2 regions of the Streptomyces canarius genome follow, and region 2 is predicted to be linked to the other one. Evidence: riboswitches for the same ligand, from Rfam matches in the RefSeq annotation. Region 2 holds a riboswitch; the other holds the start of a gene.
The links. A riboswitch is a leader RNA that binds a small molecule or an ion and turns the genes downstream of it on or off. The one in region 2 is predicted to bind glycine.
Positions count from the first base shown of each region.

Region 1: another riboswitch for glycine. It lies ahead of gcvP (aminomethyl-transferring glycine dehydrogenase); the one in region 2 lies ahead of gcvT (glycine cleavage system aminomethyltransferase GcvT).

Region 1 covers NZ_BMVN01000080.1:9,670-13,069, reverse strand. Annotated here, with positions in the region: gene gcvP (aminomethyl-transferring glycine dehydrogenase) at 1-1,882, opposite strand, end outside; glycine riboswitch at 2,057-2,152, opposite strand; gene IE294_RS43250 (PRC-barrel domain-containing protein) at 2,272-2,643, shown strand; gene IE294_RS43245 (DNA polymerase IV) at 2,565-3,400, opposite strand, start outside.
Region 2 covers NZ_BMVN01000036.1:51,028-54,427, reverse strand. Annotated here, with positions in the region: gene gcvH (glycine cleavage system protein GcvH) at 1-352, opposite strand, end outside; gene gcvT (glycine cleavage system aminomethyltransferase GcvT) at 491-1,609, opposite strand; glycine riboswitch at 1,652-1,764, opposite strand; glycine riboswitch at 1,765-1,860, opposite strand; gene IE294_RS34715 (AAA family ATPase) at 2,040-2,708, shown strand; gene IE294_RS34710 (enhanced serine sensitivity protein SseB) at 2,775-3,400, shown strand, end outside.

The DNA.
Region 1 (3,400 bases), on a different contig from region 2:
CCTCGGCGGTCTTGACGACGACGACCTTCATGCCGGCCATAACGGCGCTGGCCGCGTTGGTGCCGTGGGCGGAGGACGGGATGAGGCACACGGTGCGCTGCTCGTCGCCGTTGGCGCGGTGGTAGCCACGTACGGCGAGCAGACCGGCCAGCTCGCCCTGGGAGCCGGCGTTCGGCTGGAGGGAGACCTTGTCGTAGCCGGTGACCTCGGCGAGGCGGTCCTCCAGCTCGTGGATGAGCGCGAGGTAGCCCTGGGCCTGCTCGACGGGTGCGAAGGGGTGCAGCTGCCCGAACTCGGGCCAGGTGACCGGCTCCATCTCGGTGGTCGCGTTGAGCTTCATGGTGCAGGAGCCCAGCGGGATCATGCCGCGGTCCAGCGCGTAGTCGCGGTCGGCCAGCTTGCGCAGGTAGCGCAGCATCGCGGTCTCGGAGCGGTGCTGGTGGAAGACCGGGTGGGTGAGGTAGGCGTCGGTGCGCAGCAGCGCCTCGGGCAGGGTGTCCTCGGCGCTCTCGTCCAGCGCCTCGATGTCGCCCTCGACACCGAAGGCGGCGAAGACGGCGTCCAGCTGGGCCCGGTCGGTGGTCTCGTCGCAGGCCGCCGAGACGTGGTCGGCGTCGACGAGACGCAGGTTGACCCCGTTCTCCCGGGCGGCGGCGACGATCGCGGCGGCCTTGCCGGGCACGCGCGCGGTGAGCGTGTCGAAGTACGCGCCGTGGACGATCTCCACGCCACCGGCCTTCAGCCCCTCGGCGAGGATCGTGGCGTACCGGTGCGTGCGCCGGGCGATGGTCCGCAGGCCCTCCGGCCCGTGGTAGACGGCGTACATGCCGGCCATCACGGCGAGCAGCACCTGGGCGGTGCAGATGTTGCTGGTGGCCTTCTCGCGGCGGATGTGCTGCTCACGGGTCTGGAGCGCCAGGCGGTAGGCCTTGTTGCCGTCGACGTCGACGGAGACGCCGACGAGCCGGCCGGGGAGGCTGCGCGCGAACTTCTCGCGTACGGCCATGTAGCCGGCGTGCGGGCCGCCGAAGCCCATCGGCACACCGAAGCGCTGGGTCGTGCCGACGGCGATGTCCGCCCCGAGCTCGCCCGGCGACGTCAGCAGGGTCAGCGCGAGCAGATCGGCGGCGACCGTGACCAGGGCGCCCAGCTCGTGCGCCTGGTCGATGACGGGCTTGACGTCCCGTACGGCACCCGAGGCGCCCGGGTACTGGATCAGCACGCCGCTGATCTCGCGCTCGGCGATGTCCGCCGGGATGCCGTCGCCGAGGTCGGCGACGACGACCTCGACGCCGGTCGGCTCGGCGCGGGTCTCGATCACGGCGATGGTCTGCGGCAGCGCGTCCGCGTCGACCAGGAACAGGCCCCTCTTGTTCTTGCCCATGCGCAGGGACAGCGCCATGGCCTCGGCGGCGGCGGTGCCCTCGTCCAGCAGGGAGGCGCCGGAGGTGGGCAGGCCGGTCAGCTCGGCGACCATCGTCTGGAAGTTCAGCAGGGCCTCCAGGCGGCCCTGGGAGATCTCCGGCTGGTACGGCGTGTAGGCCGTGTACCAGGCCGGGTTCTCCATGACGTTGCGCAGGACGACGGGAGGCGTGAAGGTGCCGTAGTAGCCCAGGCCGATCATGGAGCCGAGGACCTGGTTGCGGTCGGCGAGCGAGCGCAGCTCGGCGAGCACCTCGGCCTCGGTGCGGGCGCCCGGCAGGTCCAGGGCATCGGCGTTCTTGATCACATCCGGCACCGCGGCGGCGGTCAGCTCGTCGAGCGAGCCGTACCCGACCTGCGCGAGCATCTTGGCCCGCGCCTCCTGGTCGGGCCCGATGTGGCGCTGCTCGAACGGGGTGCCCGCTTCGAGTTCGGAGAGCGGAATGCGATGGGCGGTCATTGCGGAGGCCTCCTGGTCTGACGCGACCTGCGAGGGGCACCACGGCGCGGGCACCCCGACGGCCTCCCCCTCTGTCATCACGACCTGAGAGCTTCACCGGACGCCCGTGGGCACCGGCTTTCCCCGTCGGTGAGAGCGGAAGCCGTCGACATCCGCCCTGCTTTCCAGAGTGACCTCGTCCGTGCGGTACGTGAGCCTGAGAGATTCCGGGGAGGATTTGCTCCTTCGGCGCCTCCGACGGTGGTCGGAGGACTCTCCCGCACGGGGTCAGCAGCCGCTGTCAGCCTACCAGCGAGGTCAACACCGGGGTCTTCGAGTGGCCGCCTCGTTGAATGTGGTCTTTTGTAGTGCTTACGGATGAGTTGCGACCACGTGGAGGGAGAGGGACCGTGCAGACCGACATCGATCCGCGCAACCTGATCGGCCGCAAGGCGTTCGACCGCAACGGCACCAAGATCGGCACCATCGACGAGGTGTACCTGGACGACGCGACCGGCGTGCCCGAATGGGCGGCCATACGCACCGGCCTGTTCTCCCGGGACGCCTTCGTGCCGCTGGAGCCCAGCGAACTCGTCGAGGGCATCCTGCACGTCCCCTTCGACCGCTCCCTCATCAAGGACGCCCCCGACTTCGGCGTGGGCCGCCACCTCTCCCCCGAACAGGAGCTCCAGCTCTACCACCACTACGGCCTCGATGTGGCCTCACCCCCCAAGGTCCCGGACCACGACTTCGGCAAGCTGGCGGGGTCGGAGGAGGCCTGAGCCGCGAGGTCCTCCGGGGGCCGGGGCGGAGCCGTGCGACGGCCACGGTCAGGCGGACCGGGACGTTCGGCCGGGCGGGAGGAATCCGGGACCAACGGCAACGGATCGGCGGACTCCAGCGCGGGATCGTCGGCGAAGAACGTCCGCACCCGCCCCGGAGAGGAGTGCGGCGTCTCGAACCGCACGGTCACCCGCCCCAGCCCGCTCCCCTGCACCCACCCGTGCCCGTGCTCCGTGTGCCGCACGTCCTGTCCGGCCCGCCACTGCCGCTCGACGGGCTCCGCCCGCTCCACGACCGCCTCCACCGCACCCTTCTCCGGCTCCTCCGCCGCCGGCACGGGCATCGCCTGCGCGAACAGGTCCTCCTGCGTGTAGTCGGCGAGCCCGGACACCCCCACCCCGAGCAGCCGCACCCCGCCCGTCGTGTCCACGGAGTCCAGCAGGCGCGCCGCCGCCTCGCGGATGACCACGGGGTCGTCCGTGGGCCCCCTGAGCGTCTCGGACCGGGTCAGGGTGGAGAAGTCGTACCGCCGCACCTTCAGCACGATGGTCCGCCCGGACAGCCCGGCCTGGCGCAGCCGCCGCACACACCGGTCGGCCAGCCGCTGCACCTCCAGACCGACCCGCAGCCGGTCGTGGATGTCCACGTCGTACGTGTCCTCCACCGACACCGACTTGGTCTCCCGCTCGGCCACCACGGGCCGCTCGTCCCGGGCCAGGGCCATGGCGTACAGCGCGTGCCCGTGCGCTTTGCCGA
Region 2 (3,400 bases):
CGTCGGCGGAGAGCAGGTCGGCCGGCTCCTCCGCGACGCGTACCTTGAACAGCCAGCCACCCTCGAAGGGGGCGGAGTTCACCAGCGACGGGTCGTTGACGACGTCCTCGTTGACCTCGGTGACCTCACCGGTGACCGGGGAGTACAGGTCGGACACCGACTTCGTCGACTCCAGCTCGCCGCAGGTCTCGCCCGCGGACACCGTGGAGCCGACCTCGGGGAGCTGGACGAAGACGACGTCACCGAGCGCGTTGGCCGCGTGCTCCGTGATGCCGACCGTCGCGACGCCGTCCTCGGCGGCCGACAGCCACTCGTGCTCCTTGCTGTAGCGCAGCTGCTGGGGGTTGCTCATGGCCTGAATTCTCCTGTACGCGCGAGAGTGCTGATGACGGGGTGACTACGGAAACCGCTGGTGAGCGGGGGAATGTGCGCAGCGTCACGCCGCGGCCACGGGACCGGGGCCCCAGGCGGGCGCGACCGCGGCCGGTGTCTACTTCTGGCGCTTGTAGAACGGCAGTGCCACGACCTGGTACGGCTCGTGGGTGCCCCGGATGTCCACGCCGACGCCCTCGGTGCCCGGCGCCGCGTGCGCCGCGTCGACGTAGGCCATGGCGATCGGCTTGCCCAGGGTGGGGGAGGGGGCGCCGGAGGTGACCTCGCCGATCACCTCGCCGCCGGCGACGACGGCGTACCCGGCGCGCGGCACCCGGCGGCCCTCGGCGACCAGGCCGACCAGGACCCGCGGCGGGTTCTCCTGGGCCCGGGCAGCGGCCTCGGTGAGCGCCTCGCGCCCGACGAAGTCGCCCTCCTTCTCGAACTTGACCACGCGGCCGAGCCCGGCGTCGAAGGGGGTGAGGGAGGTGGTCAGCTCGTGCCCGTACAGCGGCATGCCCGCCTCCAGGCGCAGGGTGTCCCGGCAGGACAGTCCGCACGGGACGAGCCCGACGCCCTCGCCGGCCTTGGTGAGCGCCTGCCACAGCTCGACGGCGTGCTCCGGCTTGACGAACAGCTCGAAGCCGTCCTCGCCGGTGTAACCCGTGCGGGCGATCAGCGCCGGGACGCCGGCGACCGTGCCGGGCAGGCCGGCGTAGTACTTCAGGCCGTCGAGGTCGGCGTCGGTGAGGGACTTCAGGATGCCGGGGGACTCCGGGCCCTGCACGGCGATCAGCGCGTAGGCGTCCCGGTCGTCCCGGACCTCGGCGTCGAAGCCCTCGGCGCGCTCGGTCAGGGCGTCCAGCACCACCTGGGCGTTGGAGGCGTTGGCCACGACCATGTACTCGGTCTCGGCGAGCCGGTAGACGATCAGGTCGTCCAGGATGCCGCCGTCGGCCCGGCAGATCATCGTGTAGCGGGCGCGGCCGACACCGACGGAGGCGATGTTGCCGACCAGGGCGTGGTTCAGGAACGCGGCGGCCTGCTCGCCGGTCACGGTGATCTCACCCATGTGAGAGAGGTCGAAGAGACCGGCCCGGGTCCGCACGGCGAGGTGCTCGTCGCGCTCGGAGCCGTAGCGCAGGGGCATGTCCCAGCCCGCGAAGTCGGTCATCGTCGCACCGAGCGCGCGATGTACGGCATCGAGCGCGGTGTGGCGGAGTTCAGTGCTGCTCATCGGACGGTCGTCTCCCAAGGCGAGCGGACAGGCGAGGAACGTTCCTCCCCATCTGTCATCGGAACCTGAGAGGTTCGCCACGACCGCCACAGGGACGACCAGGGCTTGCACCTTGGGTGGAGCCACTGACACAGCGGCCCGCTTTTCAGATGTGCCTCGCCCGCGCGGTAACGGGGCCTGAGAGATTCAAGGGAGGGACTTGCTCCTTCGGCGTCCCAGCCCGGGGCTGGGAACTCTCCCGCGCGGATTCAAGCGGCCGGTATGCAGTTGGCGGGCACATCATTGCACGCCGCTCCCCGCCCATCCAGAGCACGCTCCTTGTGACCGAGCTGTGGCAGAACGCACACGAACCTCCTACCGTTGCCCATTACCTTCTCTTTACATAGAGCGGGCATGGGGATGACCGAGCCCACTGGGGAGGACGATCACGGTGAACAGGACATCGGCCTACGCCACCGACGCCGGCATCGCGGTGCCGGGAGAGCCCTCCGCCCTGACCCGCGGGCGCCGCGCGGACCGGCCCGCCCCGGTCGTCCGCGACCTGCGCGACCGCGCGGGCCGCAGCCCGCACGCCCTGCTCTTCGGCCCCCGCGACCTGGTGGTGATCACCGGTCTGCCCGGCAGCGGCAAGTCCACCCTGATGCACCGCGCGGTCACCGGCCACCGCGTCGACTCCCAGGACACCCGGGACCGCTGGGACGCCCGCGTCCCCCGCTCCGTCCCGTACGCGCTCTACCGCCCCCTGGTCCGCCTCGCCCACTACGCCGCACTGCGCAGGGCCCTGCGCACCGGCGAGGGCGTCGTCGTGCACGACTGCGGCACCCAGCCCTGGGTGCGTGCCTGGCTGGCCCGCGAGGCCCGGCGCCGCGGCGCCACCCTGCACCTGCTCCTGCTCGACGTCAGCCTCGAGACCGCTCGGGCGGGCCAGCGCGAGCGCGGCCGGGGCGTCTCCCGCTACGCCTTCCGCCGCCACCGGCGTACGACCGCCCGGCTGCTGCGCGCGGTGGAGAAGGGGGCACTGCCCGCCGGCTGCGGCGCGGCGGTGCTGCTGGACCGGGACGCGGCGGACGTCCTCAGCCGGGTCGGCTTCGCTCGGTGAGGCACTGTCACAGCCACCCGCTAGCCTTCTTGCTCACAGCAGTGGTTCCCAGCAGGCGGTAGGCAGATGGACTTCCCGGCGGACATCCCAGCGGACTTCCCGGCACAGGCGCACCCCCACCCGCACGGCGGTTGGCCCGGCAACGAGCTGGAGGAGGTGCTGTCGGCCTCCCTCGGCATCGCCTCGGCGGGCGACCGGATCATCGAGGTCGTCGGCCGCAGCTTCCTGTGGATACCGCTGCCCAACGGCGGTGGCCCGCACAGCGGGCCGCTGGACCTGCCGACGACGGAGATCGACGGCCAGGTGTACGTCCCGGTGTTCAGCTCCGAGGAGCAGCTGCGCCAGGCGGCCGGTCCCCACATGTCGTACACCATCGCCCCCGCCGTGGAGTTCGCGCGCGGCCTGCCGCCGCAGGCGGGCATCGCGGTGAACCCGGGCGGTGTGGTCGGCATCCCGCTGCCGCCCGAGGCCGTGGCCGAGCTGTGCCGCGCCGGCCGCACCCCGCTCGACGGGCCCAACGCCGGCGGCCGGGTCCGCCTCTTCGAGCCCGACTGGCAGGACGATCCGGTCGACTTCCTCTCCGCGGCCTCCGCCGAGTTCGCTCAGACCGGCGTGGTCCTCACCGCCCGCCGCTGCCTGGCCGCCATCGAGACGGCCGACCCGGTGATGTTCGTGGGCGTGGAACTCTCCCA